Regions from separate parts of the Comamonas resistens genome, predicted to be linked through region 3. Evidence: riboswitches for the same ligand, from Rfam matches in the RefSeq annotation. Region 3 holds a riboswitch; each other region holds the start of a gene.
The links. A riboswitch is a leader RNA that binds a small molecule or an ion and turns the genes downstream of it on or off. The one in region 3 is predicted to bind cobalamin.
Positions count from the first base shown of each region.

Region 1: linked by a shared signal. The riboswitch ahead of QMY55_RS08180 (nitrite reductase) and the one ahead of QMY55_RS13555 (TonB-dependent receptor) in region 3 are both predicted to bind cobalamin.
Region 2: linked by a shared signal. The riboswitch ahead of QMY55_RS09970 (TonB-dependent receptor domain-containing protein) and the one ahead of QMY55_RS13555 (TonB-dependent receptor) in region 3 are both predicted to bind cobalamin.

Region 1 is NZ_CP125947.1:1,760,759-1,768,044, forward strand. It holds gene cbiT (precorrin-6Y C5,15-methyltransferase (decarboxylating) subunit CbiT) at 1-1,151, opposite strand, end outside; gene QMY55_RS08160 (cobalt-precorrin-6A reductase) at 1,150-1,896, shown strand; gene cobJ (precorrin-3B C(17)-methyltransferase) at 1,910-2,686, opposite strand; gene cobI (precorrin-2 C(20)-methyltransferase) at 2,697-3,437, opposite strand; gene QMY55_RS08175 (precorrin-8X methylmutase) at 3,446-4,075, opposite strand; gene QMY55_RS08180 (nitrite reductase) at 4,059-5,330, opposite strand; cobalamin riboswitch at 5,533-5,771, opposite strand; gene QMY55_RS08185 (YbaN family protein) at 5,895-6,329, opposite strand; gene QMY55_RS08190 (enoyl-CoA hydratase/isomerase family protein) at 6,554-7,286, shown strand, end outside.
Region 2 is NZ_CP125947.1:2,122,894-2,130,179, forward strand. It holds gene QMY55_RS09950 (sensor domain-containing protein) at 1-1,610, shown strand, start outside; partial or broken gene QMY55_RS09955 (helix-turn-helix transcriptional regulator) at 1,685-2,316, shown strand; gene QMY55_RS09960 (cell division protein ZapA) at 2,768-3,142, opposite strand; gene QMY55_RS09965 (DUF904 domain-containing protein) at 3,183-3,392, opposite strand; cobalamin riboswitch at 3,647-3,885, shown strand; gene QMY55_RS09970 (TonB-dependent receptor domain-containing protein) at 3,959-5,878, shown strand; gene QMY55_RS09975 (cobyrinate a,c-diamide synthase) at 5,886-7,286, shown strand, end outside.
Region 3 is NZ_CP125947.1:2,898,768-2,906,053, forward strand. It holds gene QMY55_RS13545 (PepSY domain-containing protein) at 1-1,012, shown strand, start outside; gene QMY55_RS13550 (NADP-dependent isocitrate dehydrogenase) at 1,141-3,375, opposite strand; cobalamin riboswitch at 3,716-3,960, shown strand; gene QMY55_RS13555 (TonB-dependent receptor) at 4,111-6,222, shown strand; gene QMY55_RS13560 (ABC transporter substrate-binding protein) at 6,435-7,286, shown strand, end outside.

The DNA of each region.
Region 1 (7,286 bases), 1.1 Mb from region 3:
CATGAGTGCATGCGGCCAAGCGGCACGGCCTCACTCCATTGCAGCTGCAGCAACTGGCCGCCATGTGTCCGATGCAGCTCCATCAGGAGCGCTTGAGTCTCCAGCGCCACCGCGTTGACGACCAGGCGCCAGCCCGAGCCAAGCCTTGCGCAAAGCGCATCAAACAGCTCCTGTGTGAAGCCGCCCCCTACAAATACCGCCTCTGCTGGGGGCTGTATTGCAGACAGGGCTGAAAGCGAGTCGCCATGGATCACTTTCAGCGGTACTGCGTAGCGCCTGGCATTCAGCGAGATATTGGCTACGCGCTCGGCATGCTGTTCCACGCAAACAGCATTTCCTCCTGCCAGGCACCACTCGACCGAGATCGAGCCAGAGCCCGCCCCCAGGTCCCACAAGCACTCGCCTTTGCGAGGTGCCAGTGCCGCCAAGGTCATGGCCCTGATGGGGCTTTTGGTGATCTGACCGTCGTTGGCAAATGCCGCGCTGCAGCGGCCAGGCACTTGTGAAAGGCTGGCACCTCCCCGTGCTTCAAAGGCCGCAGCAACGGGTGCGCTCATGGGCATTTCGGTCAGGCTGGCGCTCAGTTCCTGCGCCAGACCTTCCCGCATGTTCTGTGCATCACTGCCAGCTTGAGAGATCAGCCACATAGGGCTGTGGCCCCAGCCTTGCCCGGTCAGCCATGCAGCCATTTCCTGTGCGGCGGCGCCGTCGCGCAGCAGGCAGATAAAGCGCTGGCCTTCGGCCAGCAACGGCGTCATCGTCTCGAAGCTGCGCGCATGCAGGCCCAGGCAGTGGGTATGTTCCTGGGGCCAGCCCAACTGGCCGGAAATCCATGAAAATGTGGACGGCAACGGGTGGTTGCGCCATTCCCCTTTTTCAAGGTGCTTGGCAATCGATGCGCCTGCGCCGAAGTGAAATGGATCGCCCGAGACCAGCATGGCGACCTGCCTCTGCTGGCGTAGCTCAAGCACGGGTTCCACGCTGAATGGAACAGGCCAGGGGCGGCCACGGCTGCCGACCTGCGCCAGCTCCAGATGGCGTGGGCTGCCAAATACCAGCTCCGCATGGTTCAGGTCTTGCAAAGCGGCAGCACTCAGGCCCTGCAAACCAGACGGGTGGATCCCGATGATTGAAAGCCACGGATTGGCCATGACCCAAGTTCTCCTGTTAGGCGGCACTTTTGATGCCTATGTTCTGTCGACCAAACTGCATGAATCTGGCATTGCTGCGGTGTACTCCTATGCGGGAGCAACCCAGACGCGGCGCACGCCGGCATTGCCGATGAGGGTGGGTGGCTTTGGCGGCGTCGAGGGCTTGCTTGCCTATCTGCGAGACAAGCAGGTCACTCATGTGATCGATGCCACACACCCTTTTGCGGCGCAGATGAGCCGCAATGCCATTGCCGCCTGTGCGGCGGCGGGAATTCCTCTGCTGTCCATGGAGCGCCCTGGCTGGAGCCCGCAGGTCGGAGACCGCTGGATTCGGGTGCCGGACATGGCCGCCGCAGCCCAAGCTCTGCAGCCGGGTGATGGACGTGTCTTTCTGGCCATTGGCCGCAAGCAACTGGCCGCTTTTGCAGGCAAGGCTGAGCAGCATCATTTCGTGCTGAGGGTGGTGGATCAGACCGAAGAGGCTCTGCCCTTGCCTGCAGACCGCTATGAGCTGATCGTTGCGCGCGGGCCGTTTCAGATCGAGGACGAAATCGCATTGCTCAAGCGCCATGCCATTGATTGCATTGTCAGCAAGAATGCCGGCGGGGCCGATACCTATGCCAAGATTGCAGCCGCCAGGGCATTGCATATACCCGTCATCATGGTGGACAGGCCCCAGCTGCCGCAGCGGCCTCAATGCCAGACTCCCGAGCAGGCGATGAGCTGGCTGAAGAAGTCGCTCTGAGGCTGCGGAGCTTTCAGGCATATGAAGGCATCTCGTAGCTGCGCGGCGTGTAGACATGCCGGCCTATCCGGCGGGTCAGGCGATTGCCCACAATCACCAGGGTTCGCATATCGGCCATCTCGGCCTTGGCCGATGAGAGGGATGTGACGGTGACGGTCTCGTCGTCTCTGCTGACATTGCGGGCAAAGCAGATCAGCCGCTCTGGCTCGCACTCCTCGCGCAATACCTTGAGGGCTCTGACAAAGCCTTCGGGTCGCGACCTGGAGCAGGGGTTGTAGAAGGCCATGGCGAAATCGGCCTGTGCGGCCAGACGAATACGACGCTCTATCACGGCGGCGGGCTTGAGGTTGTCCGACAGATTGATGGTGCAGAAATCATGGCCCAGCGGTGCGCCCAGACGGGCTGCTGCGGCCAGCATGGCCGTGATGCCTGGTTGTACCTCGATCTGCAGGGCACTCCAGCGCTGGCGCTCGTCGGGGCTTGCGTGTTCCAGAACTTCGAACACGGCACTGGCCATGGCAAACACACCGGGGTCGCCGGACGAGAGCATCAGCACTTTCCTGCCTTCGGCTGCGACGTTCAAGGCGGCTCTTGCGCGGTCAAGCTCCTCGCGGTTGTCGCTGGCATGCAGGCGCAGATGGGCCAGGCCCGACAGGCGTTCAACGTAGGGGAAATAGCCAAAGGCATCCGTGGCCTCGGCAATGGATTTTTTGACCTGCTCCGTCAGCAAGTCCGCATGGCCCGGGCCAAGGCCAACCACGCAAAGCTGGCCTGTGATTGCATTTGGCATGGGATGCTGCTCACATGTCATTGGCAGGGCGGCGACCTTGGCCGTGCACGATCACGATGGCGAAATACGGGCAGCGTTCGGGCGCGTTGCACAGCGGCATGACTTGCTGGTCGCTCATCGTGCCGTTGATGACCAGCCAGGCCTGGTCCAGCTTGCCTTGTTCGGTCAGCAGCGTGCGAATGCGATTCAGGTGACGGCCCACCTTCATGATGACCAGCGCGTCGGAGCGCGCCATATGTTCGCGCAGCGGTGCATCGGCCAAGGTTGCGGGCAGCACGCTCATGACATCGTCGCCCCAGGTCATGGGGATGCCTGTGGCGTGCCAGCAGCCCACCATGCCTGGAATGCCGGCCAATACCTCGACCTGGGCAATGCCCGCTTGCTGCAGGCGCACGTAAAGATGCATGAAAGAGCCGTAAAAAAACGGATCTCCCTCGCAGAGCACAACCACTTCCTGGTCCTGCGCCAGCTCTGTCAGCCGGGACTGCCAGTCCAGATAGAAGTCCGAGAGCTGGGCGATATAACGAGGATCGTCATGCGGGATCTCCGTGGTCAACGGATACTCCATCGGGTATTCGGTGACCTGTGCATGCAGCATGCCGTTGACCAATTGTCTGGCCTTGCCCGGATGGCCACGCTTGCGAAAGTAAGCCACGTGGCGCGCATTGCGCAGCAGTCGATCGGCTTTCACGCTCATCATCTCTGGGTCGCCAGGGCCAAGGCCCACGCATACGATTTTTCCGCGATTCATCACTGACCTCACTCTATGGGCGTGGCCAGCGCATTGACGGCCGCCACGGTGATGGCCGATCCACCCAGGCGGCCCTCGACAATGGCAAAGGGAATCTGCGCCCACTCGCGCAAGGCAGCCTTGGATTCCGCTGCACCCACAAAGCCCACAGGGCAGCCGATGATGGCGGCGGGGCGGGGGCAGTCAGGATCTGCCAGCATGTTCAGCAAATGAAACAGGGCAGTGGGGGCATTGCCGATGGCGACCACTGCGCCTTCCAGCCGGCCGCGCCACAGCTCCAGGGCTGCAGCGCTGCGCGTATTGCCCATGGTCAGGGCCAGCTCGGGAGTGCGTGCATCCTGCAGCGTGCAGATGATGGGGTTGTTGGCCGGTAGCCGCTTGCGGGTGATGCCTTCGCTGACCATGCGGGCATCGCAGAGGATGGGGGCACCCGCTTGCAGCGCCGCCTCTGCAGTTACCGCAAAGTCCGGTGAAAAATGAATGTGAGAGGCCAGCTCCACCATGCCTGCGGCATGGATCATCCGGCAGGCCACGCGCTCTTCCAGTGCGCTGAAGCGCGCCAGATCGGCTTCGCGGCGGATGATGCTGAAAGACTGACGGTAAATCTCTTCACCGTGCTTTTCATATTGATAGCTCATGGATCAGTTTTTGTATTCCTGCGGGCTCTGATGGCAGGGCCTCACAGGGGATTTGAATGGTGGGGCTAGCGAGCCGGCCGGGCGGGCCGGCGTTCAGCAGCAACTGACCCGTATTGCCAGTGCTGGCAAAGACGACGGCGGTGGCGTCGCCGGGCAGCGCACAGAGCTTGGGGCAGCCGCTGATGTGCATCTCCGTGCCTTCCCGCGTATGCGGCGCAAGCTGCAGTGCCAGGGTCTGGGCAGGAATCAGTGCCTGTGTGCATCCGGGGCTGCCGGTACAGGCCGAGACGCGGTTGCGGGCATCTGCTGCATCGGTCATCCAGTGGGCAGTGCTCAGTGGCGCCGCTTCGAGTTCGCTGCCTGGCAGCAGCAGGGAGCGCCAGGGCGTAACCCTGATTTCCGTCTTGGCAGGCAGGCAGCCTGCCAGTTGCTGCATTGCCGGTGCGTCGATACGGCCAAGGGGGGCGCCTATGACCCAGTCATGTCCGTGCAGGCCGGGCTTGACGGGGCGCGCGAATGCTTCGGCGCCGGGCGCTGCTGCATATTGTGGAGCGGTTTTGAGCACCGACAGCTCAGGCTGCTGAGTCTTGAGCAACTGATGCAGCCGTGTGGGCGCTGCACCTGCGGCCGACATGCGCTGGCGTGCGAACCAGATGGCGACTTGCAGGGCAGCATCTATCGCTTCCGCGGCAGAGGTATAGCCATATCGCTTGCTGGAATCGCCCAAAGAGAGGGCATAGCCGAGCCCTGCCTGGTCCGGCTGAACCCATAGACGCAGATCTGCCGAGATGCCCCTCAGGCTTTGTGCCGGGTCATCGACCAGCAGGCCAAACTTGCTGGGAAGCGCCGTCATACCTTGCTGTTGCAACGCGCGTGGGCTCAGGTGCTGTGCCACGGCCGCAGAAAGCAGGTCTGCCAATTCGTGGGTCCGATCCCGGACTTGGTAGAAAGGGCTGCAGTGGACGGCAGGGGCCAGGTCGGCATCGACATTGGCAGGTACCAGACCTGCATCGATCAGCCCTGAACGCAGTGCCGTCAGTTGCGCGTCTTCCACTCCGCGCAACTGGACATTGCCCAGGCGGGTCAGCTCCAGCTGTGGGTGGGCATGCGAGAGTGCGAGGCCGGAAAGAATACGCCACTGCGCGGCACTGATGGAGGCGCAATGCGGGCGTATGCGCACAATCCAGCCATCCTGGGCCTGCATGGGCCGCCAGGCGGTTGGGCACCATCCCTGCACCTTGACGGAGTCAGCCATGGCAAGCCGCCGCCGCTATCGCGCAGATGTCGTCGCAAGCGGCGGGCCGCAGTCGCGCCAGCCAGAGAATTCCTCGCACCATGCCAGATCCACAGTCGGTCAGGCCGATACCCGGGCCGGACGATTGATATGTGCAGAGGAAGGAGGTGAGGAGATTGGCGGCGCAGCTGCACCAGCCCATCAAGCCACATGCAATCCCGCTGCGCCTTGTTCACATCAGGCCGGTCTCCGGACTTACAAAGCTCAACTCGGAAGTTGAATTCAGAGACGTCTTCCCGCTTTCGCAGTGACTGTCATTGCACGCAATGACCTGTGTCTGAATATCTTTGATTACCGTTGCGGGTGCAGTGCAGGAATATCGGGCTGGGCCGATCACCTGCTTCTCGTTTCATTTCCTGCCGCGCAAAGCGGCCAGGAAACACCTGTGATCAGCGTGAATCTTAAGCGATAACTTTTCGCGCTGAGTCTTCAGGCCCTTTGAAATTTGCATTGGCTCGGCGGATTGCTCGTTCTGGGGAGGATGTCGGCAGAGAGGATGCGCAGCTTATGGCCCCAGTTTGGGCTTCAGGTTTGGGGTTCGGGCCGCAGCCATAGCCAGATCAGTACGCAGCCCATGATGCTGAGCGTTACGGCCGTCAGCCAGGGCTTGTGAGAGACATAAAGAATCAGTGTGCCGCTCAATAGCATGCTGGCCGTCGCCGTCCATTTCACGCGGCGGCTGACATGTCCGCCCGCATCCCAGTTGCGCAGCAGAGGGCCGAAAATGTGGTGGGCGTAGAGCCAGCGATGCAGCCGGGGTGAACTGCGTACAGCCGCCCAGGCCGCCATGAGGATGAAGACCGTGGTCGGCATGCCGGGCACGACAGCGCCTATCAGCCCCAGCAGCACGCAGATCAGTGCAAAAGCCATCAGCAGATAGCGCACAGGAGCCGAAAGCGGTTTGGGCTCCAGGCTTCCGGTTTGGGCTGATGTGTCGGGCTGGGGCGGGAGATCGGTCATGAAAAGCAGCTGAAAAGCGGCAATGTGGGAGGCAGGGTGGTCTGGGCAAGGTCGCTTCCAGAACGCTTCCCATATTAGCCAGCTCAGGCGCTGGTATGGTTTTTCCCGTTCCCGACAATGGCTGCATTTGTCACGTCCTTGTCCCAGCTGGCGTGGTCGGGCCTCGCATAATCAGTCGTCAGCCCCAGGCCTCTACATGGCCCAAGATTCAAGGAGTAACAACAATGACGACCACCCCGAGCACGGACTCGCCCGAAGTGATTGCCGAAGTGCGCGGCAAGCTGGGCATGATTACGCTCAACCGCCCGCGGGCGCTCAATGCGCTGTCTCTGGGCATGGTGCGGGAACTGCTGGCAACGCTGCTGGCCTGGCAAAAGGACCCGGCAGTGCTGGCCGTGGCCATTCGCGGCAGCAACAAGGATGGCGTGTTTGGCGCATTCTGTGCGGGGGGCGACATCCGCTTTCTGCATGCGGCCGGCAGCAGCGGCAATCCGCAGCTCGAAGACTTCTTCACCGAGGAATATGCGCTCAACCATCTGATTCACACGCTGGGCAAGCCCTATATCGCTTTCATGGACGGCATCGTCATGGGCGGCGGCATGGGCATCAGCCAGGGCGGCTCGCTGCGCCTTGTGACCGAACGTACCAAGATGGCCATGCCCGAGACGGCCATCGGTCTGTTCCCCGATGTGGGCGGCGGCTATTTCCTCTCGCGCTGCCCCGGTGCGGTGGGCGAGTGGCTGGCGCTGACGGGTGACACCATTGGCGCGGGTGATGCCCTGGCCTTTGGCCTGGCCGATGGCTGTATTCCCCTGGATCAGCAGGCTGAGCTGTGGGAGACGCTGGCGACAACGGACTTTGCCAATGTCGATGCGCTGAACGCCGTGGTGCGCTCGCGCTTTGTGAGCGTGGAGCCCAAGAGTGCAGAGCACCTTGCCGAAATCAATGCCTGCTTTG
Region 2 (7,286 bases), 780 kb from region 3:
GGCAGTCTGCCTGCGAGTTGTTCGAGCCCGACGATGGGGAGGCGATGGATTTGCTGGCCCTGGCGCAGGTGCGCTGGGAGACAGGGGGGTTCTGGGAAGGCGATCTCTGGCTGCGAGCCGATGGCGACCGGCCGCGTTGCGCGGTCTGGCTGTCCTGGGTCCCATTGCGGGATGGCTATGGCTGCGTGGTGCAGAGCATTGGCTTTATCCGCGACATGACGCAGCAGCGCAGTGCGCAGAAAAAGATCGAAGAGCTGGCCTTCCATGATGCACTGACAGGCCTGCCCAATCGCCTGAGCCTGACCCATTATGTACAAGCCTGCATCGTCCAGGCTCAGCGCACGAACGAGAGCTTCAGCATCCTGTTTCTCGATCTGGATCGATTCAAGATCATCAACGACTCGCTGGGTCATGATTTTGGCGACCGTGTCTTGCGTCTGGTGGCCGAGCGGCTTGGCGGCTTGCTACGTCCCAACGATATGTTGTGTCGCCTTGGTGGTGATGAGTTCGTGCTCTATCTGCATGGCTGCAGTGGCGAGGATGCGGCCAAGGTGGCCGAGCGCATCCTGGAGAGCATGCGCCAGCCCTTCATGCTGGACGGGCTGGGCTTTTCCGTTCAGTGCAGCATTGGTGCGGCCCAGTTCCCTGCCGATGGTATGACCCTGGACGAATTGATTCGGCAGGCCGATATCGCCATGTACCGGGTCAAGGAGCGCGGGCGGGGAAATTTCAGCTTCTATCAGCCCCAGATGAGCACCGGCTTGCTTTCGCGCATGAAGCTGGAGCACGCCATGCGCCAGGCATTGGACAAGGGGCATATGGCGGTTTACTTCCAGCCGCAGGTGCATATCCAGTCGCAGCGCATTGTGGCGGCAGAAGCCCTGCTGCGTTGGACGGACCCCGATCTGGGCGTGGTGTCGCCGGCCGTTTTCATCCCGCTGGCTGAGGAGTCCGGCTATGTGGTGGCATTGGACGCCTGGGTGCTGGAGCAGTCCCTCAAAGAGGCTGCGCATTGGCTGGCTCAGGGAACGCCCGTGAAGGTATCGGTCAATGTCTCTGCGCTCGAGTTTCGTCAGCCTGACTTTGTCGAGCGGCTGGTGCAGGTGCTGCATGCCAGTGGCTTGCCGCCGCAGTGGCTGGAGCTGGAGCTGACCGAAAGCATTTTGCTGCAGGACGTGCAGGAAATGTCCATGCGTGTGCACCAGATTGCAGAGCTGGGTGTGGGCCTTGTGATCGACGACTTTGGCACCGGCTACTCCAATCTTTCCTATCTGAAAAAGCTGCCGATCTCCAAGATCAAGATCGATCAGAGTTTTGTGCGCGGCTTGCCCCATGAGGCCGAGGACAAGGCCATTGTGGGAGCCATCATCAGCATGGGGCAGGCACTGGGGCTGGAGACGGTGGCCGAAGGCGTCGAGACGCAGCAGCAGTGCACCTCCATTGCGCAGATGCGGGGTGATTATTACCAGGGCTATCTATGCTCTCCCGCTGTGCCTGCACCACAGTTTCGTGAACGCTTGCTGCAGCAAAGCGCGCAGCCTGGTCACTGGTCGCTGCCTGCAGATGGCGTACCGATATCGCCGCTCATACAAGGCCACACCGTTGACTGACAGAGCTGCCATGCATCCATCGTCTGTTTTGACGATGTGGGTGCTGGCCTGTATTGCAACAATTTCAGCTTATGCATCTGGCGGTCAATCGCGATAGGCAGCTGATCTCGCTTTATGGTCGTGCCACGGCGCAGCTCATGGTGGGCGTGGTGATTCTGGATCAGAACGGCATGCTCATAGAGAGCAACTCCGCAGCCACCAATATTCTCAATAGTGCAGATGGCTTGCGGGTCAAGGCCGGTGCGCTGGAGACGGCCTACGCCAACCAACGACAACCGCAAACTGCAGCGTCTGATCCGCGATGCACCAGAGTATCCGCAGGACCTGCCTCGCAGCATGACGGAAGGTATGTCTGTGGGGCGTCAGTCGGGCCAGCTCAATTGGGGGGCAGAGCACCTCATCCGATGAGTGGACGGAGGGCAAACAACGTCCCTGCGTGGCCGTATTTGTGCGCGATACCACGGGGCGGCCTGACCCATCCGTCAAGCTGGCCCAGCAACTGTTTGAACTCACGCCCGCCGAGACATCATTGGCCATTCAGCTGGCCAATGGCCTGTCGTTCGACGAGGCGGCTCAGGCGCTCAGTATCCGCCTCAACACGGCGCGCGCGCATCTGCGTTCGATCTTCTCCAAGACGGGTGTGAGGCGCCAGACCGAACTGGTACGCCTGTTTCTCAATAGCGTGGCCTGGCTGGGCAGCCATTGAGAGCAGCAAGTGCCACTCATTACTCGCGCTCCGTCGCAAGCCGCTGTCTTTGACGCGAGCACTGCAGTGCGGTTCTGGCGGGTGGCGAAGGCGAAGTGTGATCGCGAATAAAAAAGCCCGCTGATGCGGGCTTGGGAAAGCGATCGAAGCTGCTGTGATGTGTCAGTCGGATGCGGTCAGCAGCTTTTCAAGGAATGTGGTGTCTGCAAATGCCACCGGCTCGTCATCCTGAACCGGGGGTTCAGGTGGGCGAGGGCAACCTATCGTTGGGTTCATCTGACGCGAGACGATCACGCTCAATAGGTGATGTACCAAGCCCGTGCTCAATGAGCATTGGTTCAAGGAAATATAAAAACCGGCAGATTTGCAGACGAGGCTATTTTAACGGGGATTGCCCAAGCTGTGACTTGCAAAACAGCTTTGTCTCAAGGTTTTCAGGCTTTGACAGTTTTCACAAAAGACGTGTGTCATTTTCCAGGGCCTGGTCCAGACGCAGCACGAGTTGTTCCGCCAGTTCCTGCTGGCGCTGCTGCTCTGCCAGCTCAGCCTCGCTGGCTTCGGCGGCTGGCTCGTGTTGCTGGGTCTGATCTTCGTCCTGCGCATGGCTTTGCTGAGGCAGCTGTGCATCGCGGTCCAGCACATCGAATGCCATGTTCAGCGCTGCCAGCACGGCCACGCGCTCGCGCGAGCGCACCTTGCCAGAGTCGCGCACACGAATCATGGCTTCATCGACGCGGCGGACGGCCTCCATCACGCGTTCTTCTTGACCATCGGGGCAGGTCAGCACATAGCTTTGCTGCATGATTTGCACATCGATCTGCTTCATGGGCATCTGTGACTGGGTCTGGAGTTGGAAGGTGACTGCGTCACTCTCCCTGGTTGGCGGGCAGGCGTTCGATCAGGGCATCCACGCGGGCGCGCGCAGCTTGCAGGCGCAGGCGCAGCAAATCACGCTCCTGGGTGAGGGCAATGACCTGGTCGGTGAGCAAGGCATTGGTGCGCTGGAGTTCCTCGTGGCGAACCAGCAGACGCTCCACGCGCTCGGCAATGAGATCAAGAGAAGGCTGGGGGGTCATAGACTCTGCCATTGTAGGTCTTGCCGTCCGTAGGTAGGGCATTAATTTGCACGCAAAACCTGACTGGATATATGTTGACCAGGCGCGGCGGCAAGGCGGCGGACGGAGGTTAGGCATATACATTGCAGATCAGCGCCTGATTTTCATAAAATCGTAGCGCGATATGCTTGCGGCGTCTGCATAAACAGTGGTTTTAAGGTAAAAAATCGTCACCTGACTCCTCTGGATGGAGGATGGCGCCAAGGTTTACTTCATTACAATGTCCGGCTGTTGGTGCTCGAGGCGGCTGTTCTGCTGCTTCAGTTCAACGGGAAGCAGGGAGGTGCGTCACATGGCTGGTGCACCGGGCCTGCGCTGCCCCCGCAACGGTCGGCGAATGGAATGCCTGTGCATTCCTCCTTTTCCCTGATAGTCACTGGCGCCTGGGCGTTGGGAAGGCTGGCAAGAGGACGATTCGCCTAGCCCGGATACCGGCCAACATTGGTGTGCCCGCCGTAGATGCGAGCATGTATTGCCCAGTGCCGGCGGGTAGGCTGGCTTGGGCGTCTTTGTGTGATTTGCTTCCCATGAGTTCGCAATATTTGCCTCTGTGCGCTTCTTCTGCACAGGCGGCTTCGGGTGCGTGTGCACGCACGGCCTTCGCAATCCGTCCCACAATTCTGGCCACTGTGCTTCTTGCTGGCGGTGTCCAGGCCCAGCAGCTAGCGTTGGCCGATACCGCTACTTTGCGGGAGACCGTCGTCACTGCAAACCGAGTGGAGCAGCCTTTGTCGGATCTGGTTGCCGACATGTCCATTGTCGACCGCGAAACGATAGAGGCTGCAGGAGCGGCTGGCGTTGCCGATGTGCTCTCCAGGTTGCCCGGCGTGCAGATGGTGCGCAACGGCGGACTGGGCTCCAACTCCAGCGTCTATCTGCGTGGAGCCGACAATCGTTTCACTGCGGTCTACATTGACGGAGTGCGCGTGGACTCCCAGTCCACTGGCGGAGCTTCCTGGCAGGATATCCCCCTGGAGGCCATTGACCGCATCGAAGTGTTGCGTGGCCCGGCTGCGGCCGTCTATGGCTCGGATGCGATTGGCGGCGTAGTGCAGATCTTCACCAAAAAGGGCGAAGGCAAGGCCAAGCCCTATGTAGGACTGGGCTGGGGAAGTCGCGGAACCGTGAAGGCGCAGGTTGGCGTCAGCGGCGGGCAGGCTGGCTGGGATTACAACCTGGGCGTGTCGCATGCCAGCAGCAATGGCTTTAACTCCAAGACCTCTGCCGATGCCAACCCCGATGCGGATGGCTATCGCAGCAATGCATTCAACGGCCGCATCGGCTATCAAATCAACCCCAATCAACGTGTTGAGGCCACGGCGCTGACCAGCTATATGAATGCTGGTTACGACGTCAGCGCAGCCGATGATCGCAGCATCTACAAGATGAGTGCCGTTGGCTTGAATTGGCTGGCCAAGTGGAGCGATGTCTACAGCACACGTCTGCAGTACACGCAGTCACGCGACTTCTATCAGACCAAGCCCAGCGTCTATGAAACCGATACGCGTTTGCACAGCTATCTGTTCCAGAACGAATGGAAGCTGGGTACGCAGACGGTGACCGCAGCGCTTGAGCGCCGTGAAGACAAGCTGGTCAACAACGGCCTCGATATCGGCAGTCGCAGCCGTTCCCAGAATGCACTGGCGCTGGGCTATGGCCTGCACGAAGGAAAGCACACGCTGCAACTCAATGCGCGTCATGACCGGGACAGCGAATTCGGCGGCCACACCACGGGCAGCGCGGCTTATGGCTATGAGTTCATGCCCAACTGGCGTGCCACGGCATCGGCGGGGACCGCATTTCGCGCGCCCACGCTGTATCAGCGCTTCAGCCAATATGGCGATGCCAGCCTGAAGCCTGAAAAAGGTCGCAATGTGGAGCTAGGTTTGAAGTGGGGCAAGGGCAGTGACAGCTTCTCGGCAACCGTCTACCGCAACAACCTCTCCAATCTCATCAACTATGTGGGCAAGACCGGTGCTTGCCCTGGCAATACTGGCCCCTACGGCGGTTGCTATGCCAACGTCGCCAATGCCCGCTACGAAGGCATCACCCTGGCAGCAACCACTCGCCTGGGCGTGGTGAATCTGCAGGGTTCGGTGGACTTCCAGAATCCTCGGGATACCGACAAGGACCTGCAACTGGCCCGCCGCTCCAAGCGCTATCTGAACCTCTCGGCCGACACCATGCTGGCGGGGTGGAAGCTGGGGGCGGAGATGCAGGCTGCCAGCAAGCGTTTCGATGATGCGGCGAACACAAGAGTCCTGGGGGGCTACACGTTATGGCATCTGACGGCGCAAAAGCAGCTGACACCTCAATGGAGTCTGATAGCGCGTATCAATAATCTGACCAACAAGAGCTATGCGCTGGCATATGACACCATGACCAAGGGGAACTATGCCACCGAAGGCCGTAGCGGCTATATCGGCGTGAAGTGGGAAGGTAATTGAGACCGTCATGACATCCGCTGATATGCATGGGCCTGTCGTTCGCTGTCCCGCTGTTCTGATCAGCGCCCCGGCTTCGGGCCAGGGCAAGACCACAATCACGGCGGCACTGGCGCGGCTGCATGCGCGCCAGGGGCGCAAGGTGTGTGTGTTCAAGTGCGGGCCGGATTTTCTGGACCCGTACTGGCATGAGCTGGCCAGCGGCAACCCCGTGCATTCGGTGGACCTGTGGATGACGGGTGAGGCCGATGTGCGCCAACGTCTGCATGAGGCAGCGCAGAGCGCCGACCTCATTCTGGTCGAGGGCGTCATGGGCCTGTTCGACGGCAATCTCAGTGCGGCCGATCTGGCTCAGCGCCTGGGCTTGCCGGTGCTGGCCGTCATCGATGCTTCGGCGATGGCCGGCACTTTCGGGGCGCTGGCCTATGGATTGCAGCATTACCAGCCCGGCTTGCGCTGGGCCGGCATGTTGGCCAATCGCGTGGCGACGCAGCACCATGCAGACCTGCTCCACAAAGGTCTGCGCGATCCCCAAATGTGGCTGGGTGCCATGCCCAGTGTGCAATTGGGCGAGGCTTCACCCAAGGCGCGCACGGCAGCGCTGCTGCCCGAGCGGCATCTGGGCCTGATTGCAGCCCATGAGCTAAGCGATGCGCTGCAGCGTCTGGATACCGCAGCCGATGCGCTGGCCCGGACTCCACTTGGCCAGCGGCCCTGGAGCGCAGAGCCTGGGCAACCCAGTTCCAGTTGGCAGGACTGGTGCGTGGACTTCGCGCAGCCAGAGTCAACGGGCGGCCAGCCAATGCTCAAGCCCTGGCTGGCCGGCAAGCGCATCGCCATTGGGCGTGATGCGGCTTTCTCTTTTATCTATCGCGCCAATCTGGACTGCCTGCAGGCCATGGGGGCGGAGCTTTGCTTTTTCTCTCCGCTGGCGGGCGATGGCTTGCCTGACTGCGATGCGCTGTGGCTGCCGGGCGGCTATCCGGAGCTGCATGCGGCGGCACTGTCTGCCAACACCGGTTTGCGTGATGCCATAACCGGGCATGTGAAGCAGGGCAAGCCCTTGTGGGCCGAATGCGGCGGCATGCTGGCCTTGTGCGAATCCGTGACCGACTTGCAGGGGCACAGCCAGCCTTTATGGGGTGTGTTGCCCGGGCGGGTTGTCATGCAAAGCCGCCTCGGTGGCCTGGGCATGCAGCAGCTGGCGCTGCCCGTGGGCTTGCTGCGCGGCCACACTTTTCACTACAGCCGTCTTGACACGGATATGCAGTTCAGCACCCGTAGCAGCCGTCCGGGCGCAGAGGTACAGGCTGAACGCGGCGAGGCCTTCTATGAATCTGGCAGCGTGCGGGCCAGCTACTTTCATGCTTGGTTCGCGTCCTGTCCAGCGGCAGCGGCCTGGTTGTTTGGC
Region 3 (7,286 bases):
TGTCTCGGGCAGCACCGCCCAGGTGGTGCGCGATGCCTCGCGCTCCGAGCGCGGCTGGAACTATGTGGGCGCCTGGCTGCACTGGCTGTATCCGCTGCGCGGCGGCCTTTGGGACCGCTACTGGGCCGATACCGTGAACGGGCTATCGCTGGCCGGCATCGCGCTCGCGCTCAGCGGCACCGTGGTCGGCATCTGGCGCTGGCGCTTTGCCACGCGCTACCGCAGCGGCCGGCGCACGCCCTATCCGGGCCGCATGATGCGCTGGCACCATGTCTCGGGCCTGCTGTTTGCGGCCGTCACACTGACCTGGATTTTCAGCGGGCTGATGTCCATGAACCCGTGGAAGGTCTTCGACAGCCCGCGCCGCGCCGTGGATATGAAACTCTGGCAGCCAGAAGGCCTGACGCTGTCGAACGCAGTGCCACCAGCCATGCTGCTGGCTTCTGGGGAGCTGAAACAGCAAACTGTGCGGGAGCTGCGCTGGAGCCAGGCTCCGGGTTCCAGGCTTCAGGTTGTCGCCCATTCGGCTAATGGCAGTCGGCAAGTGCTCGATGCCGCAACCGGCCAAGCCTTGTCATATGACAAGGAGCAACTGCTGGCCGCTGCGGCACGGCTGTCGCAGGCACCCGTGGTGGATAGTCAGTGGCTGACTGGCTATGACTTCTACTACTACGCACGCGCCGACCACACCATGATGGGCGGCAGCGGCAAGCCTTTGCCCGTGCTGCGCGTGATATACGGGGATGAGCGCCGCACCTGGCTGCATATCGACGCACAGACCGGGCAGCTGCTGGGTCAGCTGGACCAGCGCCAGCGCCTCAAGCGCTGGTTGTTTGCGCTGTTGCACAGCTGGGACTGGCTACCTCTGCTGGAGCGCCGCCCCTTGTGGGACGGCGTCTTGATCGTGCTGAGTCTGGGCGGGCTGCTGCTCAGCGGCACCGGTGTGGTGGTGGGCTGGCGTCGATTGCGCAGAAAAGCTGCCTTCTCCAAAAAGAGAGCTGCCAGCGCCTGACACTGAATGATTTCAGAGGCCTTTTCATCTGAAATATATGTCTATTCAGCGCATGCAGCTCCCTTATCGATAGTACCCAGACGCAAAAAAGCCGGCAGCAAGCTGCCGGCTTTTGGCTAGTCAACGACTCAGGCTACCGAGGCGATGGCTGCGTTGAAGGTTGCGCTGGGGCGCATGATGGCATCCATCTTGGCCACGTCAGGCATGTAGTAGCCACCGATATCGGCAGCCTTGCCTTGCACGTCCTTCATCTCGGCCACGATCTTGGCTTCGTTCTCGGCGAGTTGCTTGGCCAGAGGCGCAAACTTGGCTGCCAGTTCTGCGTCCTCGGTCTGGGCGGCCAGAGCCTGGGCCCAGTACAGAGCGATGTAGAACTGCGAACCACGGTTGTCCAGCTCGCCGGTGCGACGTGAAGGCGACTTGTCCTCGTCCAGCAGCTTGCCCGTGGCCTCGTCCAGGGTCTTGGCCAGCAGCTTGGCGCGGCTGTTGTTTTCCTTGATACCCAGGTCTTCCAGCGACACGGCCAGAGCCAGGAACTCGCCCAGCGAATCCCAGCGCAGGTGGTTTTCTTCCACCAGTTGCTGCACATGCTTGGGCGCGGAGCCGCCGGCACCGGTTTCGTACATGCCGCCACCGGCCATCAGAGGCACGATGGACAGCATCTTGGCCGAGGTACCCAGCTCCATGATGGGGAACAGGTCGGTCAGGTAGTCGCGCAGAATGTTGCCGGTCACCGAGATGGTGTCCAGGCCGCGGGCCACGCGCTCCAGCGTGTAGCGCATGGCGCGCACTTGCGAGAGGATGTGGATTTCCAGGCCCGTGGTGTCGTAGTCCTTCAAGTAGGTCTGCACCTTCTTGATCAGCTCGGCTTCATGGGGACGGTAGGGGTCCAGCCAGAACACGGCAGGCATGCCGGAGTTGCGGGCACGGGTCACGGCCAGCTTCACCCAGTCGCGGATGGGAGCATCCTTGACCTGGCACATGCGCCAGATATCACCCTCTTCCACGTTCTGGCTCAGCAGCACTTCGCCGGTGGCGATGTCCACGATATTGGCCACGCCGTCTTCGGCGATTTCGAAGGTCTTGTCGTGCGAGCCGTACTCTTCAGCCTTTTGCGCCATCAGACCCACGTTGGGCACGGTGCCCATGGTCTTGGGGTCGAAGTTGCCGTGCCACTTGCAGAAGTTGATCATCTCCTGGTAGATACGGGCAAAGGTGGACTCGGGCATCACGGCCTTGCAGTCGTAGGGCTTGCCATCGGCCGCCCACATCTTGCCGCCCACGCGAATCATGGCAGGCATGGAGGCATCGACGATCACGTCGTTGGGCGAATGGAAGTTGGTGATGCCCTTGGCGGAATCGACCATGGCCAGACGCGGACGATCTTCCTGGCACTTGTGCAGGTCACGGATGATCTCTTCGCGCTGCGATGCGGGCAGGGTTTCAATCTTTTCGTACAGATTGGCCATGCCGTTGTTCACGTTCACGCCCAGCTGATCGAACAGCTTGCCGTGCTTCTCGAAAGCTTCCTTGTAGAAAATCTTCACGCAGTGGCCGAACACGATGGGGTGAGACACCTTCATCATCGTGGCCTTGACGTGCAGCGAGAACAGGATGCCGGACTCTTTGCAGTCTTCGATCTCCTTTTCATAGAAGGCGCACAGGGCTTTCTTGCTCATGAACATGGAGTCGATGACTTCACCGTCCAGCAGCTTGACCTTTTCCTTGAGCACGATGGTCTTGCCGGACTTGGTTTCCAGCACCATCTTCACGTCACGGGCCTTGTCCAGGGTCATGGACTTTTCGCCGTGGTAGAAGTCGCCCTCGCTCATGTGCGACACATGGGTCTGCGACCACTGCTTCCACTCACCCATGGAGTGAGGGTGCTTCTTGGCGTAGTTCTTGACGGCGGCAGGGGCGCGGCGGTCGGAGTTGCCTTCGCGCAGCACGGGGTTCACGGCAGAGCCCAGGCACTTGCTGTAGCGCGCCTTGATGTCCTTTTCTTCGTCTGTCGTGGGGTTCTCGGGGAAGTTGGGAATCTTGTAGCCCTTGAACTGCAGCTCCTTGATGGCAGCAGTCAGCTGGCCCACGGATGCCGAGATATTGGGCAGCTTGATGATGTTGGCTTCGGGAGTCAGCGTCAGCTTGCCCAGCTCGGCCAGGTTGTTGGGAGCGCGCTGCTCTTCGGTCAGGAAGTCGGGGAACTCGCCCAGAATGCGGCCGGCCAACGAGATGTCGCTGGTTTCCACATTGATGCCGGCAGGAGCCGCAAATGCGCGGATCACGGGCAGGAAGGCACTGGTGGCCAGACGAGGTGCCTCGTCCGTCAAGGTGTAGATGATGGTGGGTTGCTGCGTACTCATCTCTTGTCTCAGGTAATGAAAAGGTGGGGCGTGCCTTGGGCCTTCATCCCGAGCTTGCGCAATGGGGCCTGACACAGCAGGAAGCATTGCTATTTTTTTGCAATGCGTTCCCACGATACAAAATTCTAAGCGCAACCGGTGCAAATTTTTTAAGTCTTGTACAAGACCTAGGGTTTTACATTCACTTTGCCACCCGGTTTTCATTGGGAAATCGGCCAATATCCTTCATTTTCCAACATGTAAAAAATACCGCACTTGATTTGCAAGCAGCTTCACGCTTGCGCACTGCAATATAATTTCGCAATTCGAAAAGCAGGTCTTTGCGTCTTCTGGCAAGACTTGCGTTTCGAAAGCAACAGGTGCCCGAATTCCATTCGGGTTAAACGGGAACAGGGTGCAAAGCCCTGGCTGCCCCCGCAACGGTAAGCAGATCAAACTGTTTCAAGGCTCGCGTCTGACGCGCGGGCCAGTCACTGGTGTTCTACGTGGCCTCATCGACGAGGTGCGCGGCAGCACCGGGAAGGCGAAACAGCATGCCTCGCGCAATCTGCCAGCCCGGATACCGGCCTGTTGAGCGCTGCGCCGCGCGGGCCTTGGCCCAAGGGCCAGCATGTGCAACGACCGCCTGCGGGGTGCAGCGTGATGGCAACAAGCTGATCGCAGGCGCTTTGCAGCGCGGTGCGCCCCAGCATGAAATCGTCACAAGCAAGCAGGCCGGTCAGCTCTCGCTGAACCATGAAATATCTTGTCCTGCCTGCCGTGATGATCGGCCTGGCACCTGCAGCACTGGCTATTGCCGCAGAAACCCGCGCCGAAGAACGAACCGGCCTTCCCCCGGCGCAGCTGCCCACAGTACAGGTCACCGATACCGCCGAAGGTGGCCTCGGTCTGTCTCTGCCCAGCACCTCGGGCAGCCGTACCGGCATTGCCACCCGTGACCTGCCAGCCAGCCTGGAGCATGTGAGCGAGCAGACCTGGCAGGAGCGCGGTGACAGCCGCATGGCCGACATCATCGGGCGTACCGTGGGCATGACACCTTTGTCCCCCACCAGCTACAGCAGCCTGTCCTTTGGTTCGCGCGGCTTCACCGGCACCAACTCGGTCGGCATTGCCGAAGACGGCGTACGCCTGGGCGTGGCGTCCAGCACCACCCCCTACCCTGCCAACAGCTGGGGCTACGAGCGCGTGGAAGTGCTGCGCGGCCCTGCCTCCATCGTCTACGGCACGGGCACCGTGGGCGCGACCGCCAATATCGTGCGCAAACAGCCCACGCGTGAGAGCGTGCGTGAAGTTCTGCTCGGTACCGGATCGCACGGCAGCGCCAAGCTGGGTCTGGGCGCAGGCGGCGCCCTGAGCGACACGCTGAGCTACCGCCTCGATGCCTACGGCCACTACACCCGGGGTGAACATGACATGGCGCGCGCCAGCGGCGGCAAGCTGATGAGCACGCTGCGCTGGCAGCCCACGGCGGCCCTGCGCATGGAGCTGCTGGCCGATGTCAGTGACGAAAAACCTGCACACTACTTCGGCACGCCCACCGTGAACGGCGCCATCGTGCCCGAGCTTCTGGGGCGCAACTTCAACACCGCCGACAGCGATATCCGCATCAAGGACAAGCGTGTCCGTGCCCGCGCCCAGTACCAGATCAATGACTGGGTCAGCGTGAGCAACGAGCTCTATCGCTTCAAGGCCGACCGCTACTGGCGCAATATTGAGGCGTACCAATATCTGCCAGCAACGCAGCAGCTGAGGCTGGGCGATTACCTGGAGCTCTCACATGACCTGGAGCAGACCGGCAACCGCCTGGAAACCGCCGTCAACGCAGGCGCTCACAAGCTGGTTTTGGGATGGGAGGTCAACAGGGCCAAATTCAACTTTGCCCGCAACGACTATGCCGGCAGCGACCTCATCGGCGTGAACAGCCCTTCGCTCACCTACTGGCCTAATTCATCGCCCTTGCTGCCCAGCTTCACCACGGCGGCCACTACCCACGACTTCTACGCCGAAGACGCATGGTCGCTCGGCGATCGCTGGCTGCTGCTGGCCGGCATTCGCCGCGACATGACGGACTTTGACCGCAAGGATCTGACAGGGCCTAATTCTTTCGGCAAAAACCTGGGCGGCACGGCATGGCGTCTGGGCCTGACGCACAGGCTCAACGCGCAAACCAGCCTCTACGGCCAGATCTCGCAAGGCCATGACCCCGTCACCAATGTGCTGACGCTGAATCTCGCCAACAAAGACTTCAAGCTGACCACCGCCCGCCAGGTGGAAGTGGGGCTGAAACAGCAGTTTGCCCAGGGTCAGGGCGAGTGGACGGTCGCTGCCTACCGCATTGAGAAAGATGACATTGTCACCACCGACCTCATCACCAAGCTGCAGTATCAAGGTGGCAGGCAGCACTCTCAGGGTCTGGAGCTGAGCGGCGTTCTTCGCCTTTCCCCCAACTGGCGTCTGGAGGGCAACTACGCCTTGGTCAGTGCCCAATACGATGAACTCGTCAAGAGCGGTGTCGATCTCAGCGGCAAACGCCCGTCGAACGTGCCGCGCCAGACCGCCAACCTCTGGGCTCACTACACCGCCGCAAGCGCCATCGGACGCTGGCAGGCATCGCTAGGCGCTCGCACCGTCAGTCAACGCTTTGCAGATGATGCCAATACCGCCAGTTCTGGTGGCTACACCGTCTGGGACGCAGCGCTGAGCTGGAAGCCTCAGCCGCGTGCGACTTATCGCCTGTCGCTGCGCAATCTGAGCGACAAGCTTTACACCTATTCAGCGATCTCCGGCACTCAAGCCTACCCAGGCGAAGGTCGCCGCGTGGATCTGACTGCAGAGTTCACGTTCTGACCGCGGCTGTCGCAACCATAGCGATTTGATATCAGGAGCTGCTACCGCATGTTGTTCCTTGCATTGACCCTTGTTTAACAATGAAAAACTGTTGCTGCAAGCGTAGAACGCTCTCCTATCTGAAGCACTCCACGGTTGCAGTGCTGGCATGTCTGGCACTGCAGGCCTGCACCGACCATCAAAGCCCGACAGCAAGCCCATCTGCAGGCGGCATGGCCAGAGCGCCCATCACGGTGGAGGTCTGCGGCCAGAGCGTGGTCTATGACAAGGTACCGCAGCGCGCCGTCACCCATGGCATCAACATCACCGAGATGTTTCTGGCCCTGGGCCTGCAGGACCGCTGGGCGGGCTACGGAGGCCTGCGCGACATCAAGCGTCTGCCCGCAGAAATGCGACCGCTGCTGGCCCATGTGCCCGACCTGTCCAACCAGGGCATGAACCTGGAGACGCTGCTCAATGTTCAGCCCGACTTTGTCTTCAGCGGCTGGGCCTATGGCTTTCGCCCCGGGCAGATCACGCCCGCCAGTCTCAAGGAGATGGGCATTGCCAGCTATGTGCTCACAGAATCCTGCATACGCCAGGTTCAGCGCGAAAAGGTATCGCTGGAAGACACCTTCAACGACCTGCTCAACCTGGGCCGCATCTTCGATATCGAAGCCAGGGCAGAAAAGCTGGTGCAGACCCAGCGCCAGCAGCTGCAGCAGATTCAGGATGCGCTCAAAGACGTTGACTACAGGCCCAAGGTGTTTGTCTTCGACAGCGGCACCGACATCCCCGTGACCACGGGCCGCTTCGCCATGCCGCAGGCCATGATAGAGGCCGCTGGCGGGCGCAATATTTTTGATGATCTGGACAGCAGCTGGATGCGCGGCAACTGGGAAGACGTGATTGCACGCGACCCGGACTGGATTGTGATCGTCGATGACGACAGGCCCACACCCAGCGGTAAAACCCAGTTTTTGCTGAGCAAGCCCGAGCTGGCCCAGGTCAAGGCCATACGAGAGAAAAAGCTGCTGCGCCTGGAATTTGCCGAGGCCACGCCCGGCCCGCGCAATGTCGCCGCC